DNA from 3 places in the Bacillus lumedeiriae genome. Region 1 is predicted to be linked to each of the others. Evidence: riboswitches for the same ligand, from Rfam matches in the RefSeq annotation. Region 1 holds a riboswitch; each other region holds the start of a gene.
The links. Region 1 has a riboswitch for thiamine pyrophosphate ahead of QYG89_RS06445 (ABC transporter substrate-binding protein). Riboswitches for the same ligand answer to the same signal wherever they lie in the genome.

Region 1 (4,149 bases):
CCCAGCGCTTGTATCTAAAGGCAGCAAAGACAAGCTCTGCCCCTATCCCTTGTAAAAACCCACTTACCAATACAGGCAGCCCAAATTGACTTCCTGATAAAAGCTCGCCTGAAGCAGCAGCAAATTCTGCCAGAAAAGCAACGCCTGGTTTTCTAATGATATAAGCCGCTACGATGCCTGCCACAAACCACATCGGATAAACAATTTGGCCTAAAAATGGGACGACCGCACTTGAAGCCGTATAAACAGTTCCCCACACTTTATAAACAGCCCCAAATAGGATCGCAATAATGATTGTTAAAATCACTTCTCTTATCGTTAATGATTTCTTTTGCATATCTTTTCACCCTCCCTGACATTCGTATCGGTTCCCTATCTACAGCCGAGAGCAGCCGTTCTGGAAAATTGTCCTGTTTATTAATCCATAACTAACCCGCCGTCAACGACTAAGTTTTGCCCCGTAACAGCGCGGCTCCATGGTGACGCGAAAAACAGAACGGCGTCCGCTAATTCTCCAGGAGTAGTTACCCGTTGTAACGGCGTACTTTCCTTAATCAGCTCGAATACTTCATCAGGTGTCGAAGCGCTGGCATCTGTCGTTTGCAGCAATCCTCCCGAAACCATATTTACGGTAATGCCATTTACACCAAGTTCGCGCGCCATACTTCTCGTAAACCCGATTAACGCTGCTTTTCCTGTATTGTAGTCATGATACGGAACCACAGGATTTTGTACTAAGTTCGTTCCAATGTTTATGATTCTTCCAAACTTCAATCGAGACATTCCTTCATGAGCAGCCTGTGTTGTATGTAAAGAGGCCTTCACACTTCCTTCTAACTGTGTGTCATAATCTTCCCAAGCAATCGTTTTCGCATCTTTCTTATTCACAGCATCAAACTTAAAGTTAACAAGAGCATTGTTAACAACTGTCGTCACGGCTTGTCCAAAATGTTGTTCCGCCTGGCCAAACATGTTCTGAACCTGTTCTTTATCCGTAATATCCGCTTGAACAGCAATCGCATGATCACCAATACTCTGTGCCACTTCCTGCGCTTTCTGTTCACTTTGATAGTAGTTAACAATGACACGCGCCCCTTCACGCCCAAACGCTTTAGCAATTTCTGCCCCTAATCCTCTGCTTGCTCCTGTTACCAACACTACCTGATCTTTAATTTCCATGATTTCTTCCTCCTTTAGATGTTTCTAACACTAGCTCGTTTGTCCAATATTCGTTAGGATCTACCAGCGAATCAGTCAGTTTTACTTCCTTCAGCCACTTCTGTAAATGATCGAAATAATCCAATGACATAGAAAAATCAGCTGTAAAACAATGTAACGCAGCATCCATAATCGCTGCTTCGACTGTGTCATTCGGGTCCTTTTTCTTGAATTGATAATAGATCTCTTTCGCTTCCTCAGGGTGGTTTCCGATGAATTCATTGCTTCTTTTCAACACCCCTGTAAATCTGTTAATCTCTTGATATTGTTTACTTAGAACTTCTCTCGACGTAATTAAAATTAAATTCCCTCCCGCAGGAAGCCCCCATTCCTTTAACGAGAAAAATCCTGGCTCATACCCGCGTTCCTGCGCCTCGATTAATTCATGGTGCTGTTGTACAGAAAAAGCGATATCCGCTTCATCATTAATTAAAGCATCTGTATGATAAAACCCTTTGTTGACAGGAATTAAATCATGCACATCACATTGTCCGCCATCCGCCTCGATTAACGATTTAATAAAAGCCAATCCCGTTGGTCCAGGAGCGCTCGGGTAAGTTAGTCTCTTGCCAATCATATCTCTCGGCCTTGTAATCCCCTTGTTTTTCAAAAACATGACACCACTATCTGACTGCAAATACCTAGAAAATCCGATCACATCATGATTTTGCAGCCGGTCTTGTACTAAGTGAAGCGGCTCAGTAACAGCCAGCTCCATCCTTCCTTTGTAAATCTCGTCCATTGCATCAAAATGCTCTGCGGGTTCTATCATCTCAACCTCTAAATTCACTTCCGCAAACCACCCTTTATCGATTCCTACTAAAAACGGAAGATGGTTCGGATTCAAATACCATTCCAGACCAAACCTTAGACCTTTCATAAATCTTCCTCCTTATATGCAATGATAATGACCACTCTTTCAACAAAAAAAGACAGGTCACTTTAAAGTGATCCTGTCTTCCGCAATTAACCAAATAGGATTAACGTTCAACAACATCACTTCCCTTCGCTGGTACTAACCAGAGCAGGTTCAGAGGGTCGAGGAAACATTGTTTCCTTCTCTCAGCCATCAGGCACCCCTAGTGAATTTCATTTTATTTTACTGTATCTTTAGATTATCATACAAAATTGTATTTGTCCCTAATAATTGACAAATAATTTTAAATTTTTTAATAATTCAACATAATAAGCTGTCTAAGCGATGATTAGTTATATGTTTTCAACTTAGAAGACGACTCTTATTTGCTCTTTCAATAATTTGTGTATGATCAGGCCTTGTCCCCTTGTTAATTGCCGCAGGAGTCTCACTCCATTAAACAATCATCATGAACAGAGCCTTCTTTTAAAATCAGATGATACGATCATGTTACAATGGTCTGTAGACATTCATTATCACATTCTTAATTAGATGGAGTGACATCAATGACGATTATACTTACCATGCTGGCTTTAGGAGCCATTGTTGGATTCATCGGAGCAGGCGGTGCCGGATTTATCATTGCGATTTTAACCCTGCTCTTTAAAATTCCTATCCATATCGCATTAGCTACTTCTTTAACAGCCATGGCTTTTACAACCTTGTCAGGAACAATCAGCCATTATAAAGAAGGAAATATCGCTCTAAAGACTGGATTATTAGTCGGAGTATTTGGAGCATTAGGTTCTTTTGCTGGATCAAAGATCTCTTCCATGATCCCAACAAACGATATGCATTACTTAACAGGAAGCATGTTGGTTCTTTCCGCTCTCCTATTAGTCTTTCGTTTGTTTTTCTTAAAAAACAAACAAGAAGCAGAACAATCATTTACCCAACCTGCTTTCATTATCAAAGCAGCCCTATTAGGCATCATAACAGGGATTCTCTCCGGCACATTCGGGATCGGATCAGCTCCTTTTATCCAGTTGGGACTACTCACCTTTTTAGGACTGTCCATCCGCCATTCGGTCGGAACCACTATGCTCGTGATCGTCCCTATCGCCATAGGAGGCGGCATCGGCTTTACAACAGAAGGATTCCTAGACGTTACTTTATTAGTACAAGTACTAATCGGCACCATGCTCGGCGCCTACATTGGAGCTAAATTCACGAACCTTGTGCCAAAGGCCATTTTAAAAACAGCCATGGTGGCAACTCCTGCAGTCAGCGGAATGTTGTTGTTCTTTTAGTTTAGCCGTCTGTTCTCATAATAAGATCGACTCACAAAATGCGGAATATCCTTATAAAGTTTTCATTTTGTCCTCTGGATATAAAAAAGACAGGGGAATCTCCTGTCTAAATGAGCATACCAGCAATCGCTGCACTTAATAGATTAGCTAATGTTGCCGCAACGATTGCTCGTAAACCCATCTCTGCAATATCTTGTCTTCTTGAAGGTGCAATTCCTCCTAATCCACCGATGATCATAGCAATCGCAGCTAGATTAGCAAATCCGCAAAGTGCAAAGCTAATGATAACGACACTTTTTTGAGACAGGTTAGCAATCTCTGGAGCAAAAGCAGTATAAGCTACAAATTCGTTTAACACAAATTTCTGGCCTATAAACGAACCGGCTTTCAGTGCTTCATCCCATGGAACACCAATAAGGAATGCAATCGGTGAAAAAATATAGCCTAGGATTTGTTCTAGAGTCAACGTTTCAAATCCAAAAATCCCGCCAATTGATCCAATAATCGTATTAAGCAAAAAGATAAGGGAGATGAACGCAAGTAACAGCGCTCCAACACCTGCAGCAATTTTCAAGCCATCTGCCGCTCCACGAGCAGCTGCATCAATGACATTCCTTGACTCAGTGTCTTTTATCATCTGAATACGCTCAACCCTATTTTGGCCTTCTGTTTCTGGAGTGATAATCTTAGCTAATAACAATCCACCCGGAGCTCCCATAAAAGCAGCAGCCAGCAAGTAGTCTAAAGGAACACCGAGCATTGCGT
Region 2 (4,149 bases), on a different contig from region 1:
CTCAGCTGCTCAAGCAAATGCTCCCTTAGCTCAATCATGTCCGGTTGATTTAAGTCTTGTAAATCTCTCGGTCTCGAGAGGGGCACGTTGACTTCTTCAAGTGTGTGAACAGGTTTTTCAGAAAAAACGAAAATGCGGTCAGATAGAAAAAGCGCCTCATTGACATCATGTGTAATAAATATGATCGTGTTTTTTCGTTTCTCCCACTGAGCCATCAGCCATTCCTGCATTGACAGCCTCGTAATGGCATCAAGTGCACTGAAAGGCTCATCAAGCAATAGTACATTGGAGCCGCTTAACGACGTACGCAAAAAAGAAACGCGCTGCCTCATGCCTCCTGATAATTCATGAGGAAAGCGATTCTCCATTCCAGCTAATCCGAATTCTTCAAGAAGAGGAACAATCTGTTTCCGGGCTTCTTCTTTATGAATGCCTTTTAATTCAAGGGGCAGGGCTGCATTTTCGAGAACCGTCCGCCATGGCATCAATAAATCCTGCTGAGGCATGTACCCGGCTTTTCCAAGCCTGCTTTCATGTATCTGTCCATTAATAAAAATCTTTCCTTCATCGGGATCTTCAAGTCCGGTAATTAATCTGAAAAGTGTACTTTTTCCTGACCCGCTCGCACCTACAATCGTAATAAATTCCTGATCATAAATATCTACATTTAAAGATTGAAGAATAGGGACAGAGCGCCCCTGCTTTTTTTCTTTATAGGAAAAAGTCACATTCTCAAACTCTAGAACTTTTTTATTCATCTCCAGGCCACATTTGCTCATTGTATGCCATATCCCAGAACATATACTCATAGCGGGTCGTATTTAGAAAGATTTCTTCCAATCGATCAAGCTCTTCTTCACTCTTTCCGGCTGTGTGTTTATCTAATAGTTCGATGCACCATACAGCCAGCTCGCCGAACTCTTTCGATGAGTACATTTTTATCCAGTCACCATACAGCTCATGTTCACTTGCACCTGGAATTTCATTCAGTTCCTTTCCAATCTCCCAGTAACTCCATGCACACGGCAACAGTGCAGAAATCAGCTCAGCAAGGGTCCCATTCTGACTGACATGGAGCATATAATGTGTATACGCAAGTGTAATTGGAGATGGCTTCGCCTGCTCCAGCTCTTCCTCTGAAATACCAAACCTAGCTGCATACTGGCGGTGAAGCGACATTTCGAAATTAAGAGTCTCATTCAATAAGGACGCAAACCTTCCCATCGTCTCCACATCCGTCGCTTTAACAGCTCCAAGCGCAAACACCTTGGAATAATCGATTAAATATAAATAATCCTGAACCATATAAAAACGGAATTTCCGCTGATCAAGCGTTCCATCGCCGATCCCCTTTACAAAAGGATGCTTATGATTTTGCCTCCAGATCGGTTGTAATTTCTCATGTAACCTTTCACTAAACTTCATTGATATACACTCCTTAGAATCTATTAATTGCAATGCCTAACTGCCTAGAAATGCGTATAGACGTTTGTTCATACATTTGCATGCGTTGTGCATCATTCCGGATTTTTTGTTCACACTTTTAAACCTTTATCCATCGTTAGAACAATAAAAAAACTGCTTCTCACAGGGAGAAGCAGTTTTATAAGTTCTTATTTTGCTGCAATGACAAAAAGAATTGCAGCTTAACATACTCACAATGCCTCTTCCCTACGCTGGCATGACCCAGTTCAGGTAATAAGGGTTAAGGTATTTCACCTTTCTCAGCTTATTAAAGCACCCCCAAGGATCAAACTATTTAATTAGACTTTACTTAGTTGTAACATACTTATAGCCTTACATCAATAAAATTCTGAATTTTTAAATAAATTAAAGCGATCATTTTATTTATCATTCACATGTATATTAATAGAAAGTTCATTTGCGGAAGGAGCTATGCTGCTGTGTATTATTTTTATCCGTATGGGCGTCCCTATGCTACTACATTTACAAATTATGATCTTCACCAAGCATTCATAAGACCTTATCCTACAGTCAATACAGTCTTCTTTAAACAGTCTGCCCAATCAATGAAAAGGCTCTTGAATGAAACAACTCTGCTTCTAAACAAGATAACGACTGACAATGATTTTGCCTTTCGCTTAATGGCTGCTGCTCAATCTTCTAACCGACAAGAAGTAGAACGGCTCATCCGATCGTCCGGAATGCTCACAAAAGCGGCTATTTCTTTTAATCCAGATTTTTTTCGGCTTGAACTACAAACAGATTCAGGGAATTTGCAATGTTGTAAGCTGGCCGTTTCGATTCGTTGGAATCAATGATTAGGACGATATTTCCAGACTTTCATTTTGACGATCCGTTTCACTAAAACAAGGCCAATCAATGATCCGGAAAGACTGCTGACAAGAAACGCAGGCAAAAAGAAAAAGGCGCCGACTGTCGTTCCCATCAAAATTTTTGCATAAGGCACAGCGAATAAAGAAGCAATTAGTCCCGTACCAGTTATTTCTCCAATAGAAGCCCCCCAAGCATGTCTCGTTTTTTGATAAATATATCCGGCAAGAAAAGCTCCAATCATTCCGCCTGGAAAAGCTAATAACGAGCCTGTCCCCATAAGGTTTCGAAGCAATCCAGTTACAAATGCGATAATAACCGCAGGCCCTGGGCCGAGCAGCACACCGGCCATCACATTGACCGCATGTTGAACAGGATATGCTTTGGCTATTCCAGCAGGAAACCAAATAAGAGAAGAGCCGAACGTCGCGATGGCCGTAAATAAAGCCATGTATGCCAGTTTTTGCACTTGGTTCATATACATTCCTCCATTATAAAAAGCCGAACCCTTATCTAGGCTCGGCTTTTGTAAGTGAAATAGTTTATGAATATACTACTTTCCTACGCTGGCATCACCCAGATCAGGTTCAAAGAGTTGAAAAACAATTCGCTTTTCTCTCAGCCTTTAACAGGCACCTCTAGTAGCTTTCCTATTAAGTTCATTTTCTATTATAGAATGAATTATATTGAATGGGAAGGTCTTGGCAGTGTAATTTTTCATTTATTGCGACATCTTCTTATATAAAGGCTTTGTTGATTCTCGCCTTCCTCGGGTGGTCCGGGAGCCTCCTCGCCGCTATCGCGCCTTCGAGGTCTCATGTGAACGCACAGTCTCCCGCCTTCCTCCAATCCACAATAGTGATTGACATAACCTATATAAAAAGCATGAGTACGGCTACCTGTGTCTTGCTTCTCTAAACCGTCGGCTTACTTCATCCCAGCAGACAACATTCCACCAGTTCTCTATATAATCCGCTCTTTTATTTTTATATTTTAAATAATAGGCATGTTCCCACACATCAAGAACGAGGAGCGGAACAATATCCCACTGACTTAAGTTTTGATGTTTTTCCGCTTGCAATATTTCCATCCGCTGTGCCTGCGGCGCCCACACAAGGATGGCCCAGCCTCCGCCTTCCACATGCTGCGCTGCTTGTGAAAATTGATTTTTAAATTCAGCGAAACTGCCAAATGAACGGGACATCTCACGCTCTAGCTCTCTTGATGGCTTTCCTCCTCCCTGTGGACACATCACTTTCCAAAAAATCGAATGCAAATAATGGCCTGCACCGTTGAACGCAAGCTCCCTTTCCCAATGTTTAACAAGCTGAAAATCATTCACTTTCCGTGCCTTCGCTAATTCTCGCTCTGCTTTATTTAAGCCATCTACATAGCTTTGGTGGTGCTTATCATGATGAAGCCGCATCGTTGGTTCATCAATATATGGTTCCAGTGCATTGTACGGATAAGGAAGCGGAGGAAGCCGATGACCGCCGATTGGAACTTGTTCCACTCTGTTCTCCTGCCCCTCCGAATCACAATCTGTAAACAGTTTTTCATGAAACTGTTGCCATTCTTGTGCCAATGCCCGAACCTCTTTTTCTACTTTATAACATTCTGTCTCATTAAGCGGCCCTGATAACCACTCGTCAATCTTTTCAATTTGTTCTTCCCAGTTTTTAATGAGTGCAGGATCGATAACTTCATTCTCCCAATTCGATAAATCATCACACCACTTTTTCGCTTCTTGCAAATAATGCTGGTACCGCTCCAACTAAACTCCTCCCTTCACCTGCTATTCTCAACATATGCATGCGCGGCATTTACGTTCTTATCGTCTTTTCCAAGCTTGAT
Region 3 (4,149 bases), on a different contig from region 1:
AAAACCGTTTCTTTGTATTCCGCATATTCCATACCAGTGCCTTTAAAATATTTGACACTCATTTGTGGGGGCATGTAATCAATAAGGTTAATAGGTGTCGTCTGACTTTGCTGCAAGACAAGTTCAGCTGACATCGTTTTTGAGTTGTAGTTGACCTTTGCTCCTAACATCTCTGCTACATCACGGAGCTGCACAAATGTTTTTCCACTATCGTGATACCAAGTATCACTATTGACTGCTTGTCCATTGACTGTGACACCTATCCGATTTTTATGGACGTTCTCTTCTTCAACCGCAGCGGTATTCCCTCTTGGAGTTTTATATTGGTGAATGACTGTTCCCGCATAGGCAGCACCAGAACCAAGTCCGGCGGTAAGTACTGAACCAATGATCATTCCTTTAACCGTTTCTTTAGTAAACAGCTTCATTGCCTTCTCCCCCACATTCTTCATTATTTATACATATGTATCAAAGGTGATATAAAAAAGAAGCGAAATAGACTCTTTCCCAGTCCATTTCGCTTCCTCTATTCTATTTTCATTCGGACATTCAATGACTTGATTATTGTTTAAATTCACTTTCCATTGTACGCGCAAAGAATAGTGAAAAGTGCGCTCTCGTAATACTCTCGTTAGGTCTGAAAGTATTATCTAAATATCCTAAAGTGATATTGTTATCTGCAAGAGCTTGGATACTGCCATTTGCCCAATGATTCTTCGTATCTTTAAAGCTTGATGCTCCAGTAGACTTTAACTTGAAGGCTTTGGATAGAATACTTGCCATTTCTCCCCGTGTGATATTTTGATAAGGTTTAAATTCAGTACTAACAAACTCATCAAATAACCCTTCTCTCATCACAGCCGAAATAGACGTATAGCCAGTGATCGTTTTAGGAACATCTGTGAATACCGGACCCGAAGCAGAAGAAGTGTCTAACTTTAATGCTCTCGCAACCATAATCGCTGCCTGTGCCCTAGTAATGTTATGGTTTGGTCTAAAGGTATTATCAGGATATCCGCTGATCACGCCTTTGTTATAAAGGTAGGTAAGCTCATTGTACCCCCAGAAACCAATCCCTAAATCTTTAAAATTTCTTGATAGCAAAGCAAAAGAATACGGGACTTTAGAGGCTCCAGTATAGTTATCAATGCTTATATAGTACGTTCCCTTCGTTACAGCGAACGGAAAGGTTGTGTTCCCAGATGCAAAAGAGCCATAGTCCGTATGGAAACGGTTAATCGTATTTCCTTTTTCGTCATAGATTTTTACATCCCAACTAGAACCAGCTAAATTAGGAATATTCATCACCAAGTTAGTCGTTCTATCCACTTTGAAAGAGTAATAATCATAATCGCCAGAAGAGCTTAATACTCCCTGATATTTATAGTTTAATTGAATAGGATTTGCTTCTTGAAACGAGCCATTCAGTTCTTTTTCAACAAAACTGCTCTCATCATATTGCAGGTTAAAGTGATAAGGGACTTTGGATGCCCCCGTGTAGTTACTAACCCTAATATAGTACGTTCCTGCTGGTAAGCCAATCTGGTCCTTCTTATCCCCAGTGGCAAATGATCCATAGTCTGTATAGAATCTATTCAGATTGGTGCCTTGGGAATTATAAACATTCACGTCCCATGAAGAATTCGTAAGGTTTGGCATTGTGATTGATACATTTCCAGGCTTATCTAGCGTAAATTTATAATAGTCATCATCACTAGATGAACTCAGTACACCTTTATATACATTGTTGACTTTCATACTCGTCGCACTTTGTACATTATTATTGGCTTCTTGCTCATAGAGGTTGCTTTCCTCGTATTGCAGATTAAACGTATATGGAATTCCAGATGCCCCAGTATAGTTGCTGATCCTAACGTAGTATGTTCCCGCAGGTAACCCAATCTGGTCTTTCGTATTTCCATTCGCAAATGATCCATATTCCGTATTGAACGTGTTCAATGTGGTACCTTGAGAATCATACACCCTCACATACCATGAAGAATTCGGCAAGTTGGCCATTGTAATTGAGACATTCCCAGGCTTATTTAACGTAAATTTATAATAGTCATCATCACTAGATGAACTCAGCACCCCTTGATGCTGCTGGTTCACCCCGATTGTCGTCGCTTGTTGCACCGTATTATTCGGTTCTACTTCAGTTGCTGCCATAGCATAAGAGGCACCGAATATTGAAAAAACGAACAAAGCAGTTAAGAATATCAGTCTCTTTAACATTTACTTCCTCCTATAGTAATATTTAATAAAAACACCTCCTATTATAACAATATTAAAAGATGAATAGTAGTTCGAAATACTTATATAAGGAGTGACAGGCACTATACCTATTTGACATTCTCTCTTCTTTTGATATGCTGAAGATAGTATTCTGAAAATTAAATTATTTTTCTGCTAGGGGAGCCTTTGAAAGGCTGAGATAAAAGTAGACTTTAAACCCTTGGAACCTGAACTGGTTAATACCAGCGGAGGGAAGCGGAAATCGCTTATTGACTTATTTGCGTAATCATTAGAAAGCGTACATAGATGCTTTTTGCGAGTAAGCGAAATCCCTTTCCTCCTCAGTTCCCTAAAACAATGAACAGAGGAGGATTTTATTATGCTTTTTACAGATCAGTTAAGACAAGCCACAGAACACAGTTGGAAGTTAAGTTTGAATCATCCCTTTGTCAAAGGAATCGTGAATGGTGATTTGCCGCTCGATACATTTAAATATTATATTCTTCAGGACATTTATTACTTGAAGCATTATGGAAAAGTCCATGCCATGGCCGCCGCACAAGCGGATGACTTTCAACATACCGCGCAGCTTGCTGAAAAAGCGAAGCTGACGGCACAGGCAGAGCTGACCGTCCATCAGGAACATGCAAAAGTATTAAATATTACAGAAGAAGAAATGGAGAATTTCCGTCCTGCTCCTACAGCATACGCTTATACCTCTCACTTATACCGGGCGGCTCTTTCCGGCAGCTTTGCCCAAACACTCGCTGCCCTGCTGCCATGTTATTGGCTATATGCCGATATTGGAAAAGTATATGAAGAGGCTGCACCTGCAGAGCCTATTTATCAAAATTGGATAAAAACCTATGCAAGTGAACGGTTCCAAACATCTACCCAGGAACAAATCGATTTGTTGAATCAGTATGCTGACTCCGCAAGCGAAAAGGAAAAAGAAAAAATCACGGAACAATTTGTCCTTTCCAAAGAATACGAACTCGCTTTTTGGGAGATGTCCTATACAAAAGAAGGATGGCTGTCGGAAAAAAGCAAAGTAGTGATTTCTTAAATAGAGAAGAAAAAGAAGGTATCACCTATTTATGTAGATGTTAGATTTAATAAAGAAAAATCTATGAAAATACAAAAGTAGAGCCAATCATTTTCTTTCAATGACTGACTCTACTTTTCTTTTGCCCTATCACACGTTCAACGACAGCCTACAGTTCTGATGTATACTCGAATGTTTCTTCCCCATCATTGATTGTGTATTTGACTACATTTTTCTTCGTTGCCCAGAGGCCAATTTTATAAGAGATGCCGATTCCAAATCTTTCGCCAGGCTTAATTTCCACAGGAATTTCATTGCTCAACAAATCAGCTTCGCTGTAAACAGTCCTTCTTGTATCCCCTTCATACACTTCCACTTTTTCTACTTTTACTGTCTGACTGCCCATATTGATAAACGAAGTGCTTATGCCTTTGATTTCGTTATTAATGGTAACAGACGCATACGAATTGAATTGCAGCAGCGGTTTATTACTTACAGTAATATAGCTGGAAGCTTGTTTTCCGCTTTCAGTTGTAACCGTAATCGTTGTCGTTCCTTCACTAACAGCAGTGACTGTTCCATCCTGTGCCACTGTTGCAACATCAGGATTGCTTGATGTCCATTGTAAACTCGTCGCAGGTCCCCCAGTCGGTGTAAGAGTCGCTTCCAATTTATACGTCTTGCCTACTTTTAATACGTAACGACTTTGATTAAGCGTAATGCGCTCTTCTTTAAAATATTTAATGGCTGCTTCTGCTTCTTCGAGTGTCGTTAAACCTTGTATTTCTGCGTCTTCTTTAATAGCAAGAACTTTATTCACTAGTGCGCGCGCGTTTGTAACAGCCTCTTCATCCTGGAGAGTAACTTTT

Region 2: another riboswitch for thiamine pyrophosphate. It lies ahead of thiW (energy coupling factor transporter S component ThiW); the one in region 1 lies ahead of QYG89_RS06445 (ABC transporter substrate-binding protein).
Region 3: another riboswitch for thiamine pyrophosphate. It lies ahead of tenA (thiaminase II); the one in region 1 lies ahead of QYG89_RS06445 (ABC transporter substrate-binding protein).

What each region holds. Positions count from the first base shown of each region.
Region 1 is NZ_JAUIYO010000003.1:60,507-64,655, forward strand. Features, by position in the region: gene QYG89_RS06435 (ECF transporter S component) at 1-337, opposite strand, end outside; gene QYG89_RS06440 (3-oxoacyl-ACP reductase) at 418-1,179, opposite strand; gene QYG89_RS06445 (ABC transporter substrate-binding protein) at 1,169-2,098, opposite strand; TPP riboswitch at 2,203-2,309, opposite strand; gene QYG89_RS06450 (sulfite exporter TauE/SafE family protein) at 2,641-3,384, shown strand; gene QYG89_RS06455 (NupC/NupG family nucleoside CNT transporter) at 3,491-4,149, opposite strand, start outside.
Region 2 is NZ_JAUIYO010000002.1:34,548-38,696, reverse strand. Features, by position in the region: gene QYG89_RS03755 (ABC transporter ATP-binding protein) at 1-758, opposite strand, end outside; gene tenA (thiaminase II) at 751-1,425, opposite strand; TPP riboswitch at 1,652-1,755, opposite strand; gene QYG89_RS03745 (hypothetical protein) at 1,905-2,282, shown strand; gene thiW (energy coupling factor transporter S component ThiW) at 2,276-2,773, opposite strand; TPP riboswitch at 2,837-2,945, opposite strand; gene QYG89_RS03735 (superoxide dismutase) at 3,191-4,069, opposite strand.
Region 3 is NZ_JAUIYO010000004.1:18,264-22,412, forward strand. Features, by position in the region: gene QYG89_RS07710 (stalk domain-containing protein) at 1-428, opposite strand, end outside; gene QYG89_RS07715 (S-layer homology domain-containing protein) at 562-2,235, opposite strand; TPP riboswitch at 2,402-2,506, shown strand; gene tenA (thiaminase II) at 2,615-3,301, shown strand; gene QYG89_RS07725 (S-layer homology domain-containing protein) at 3,450-4,149, opposite strand, start outside.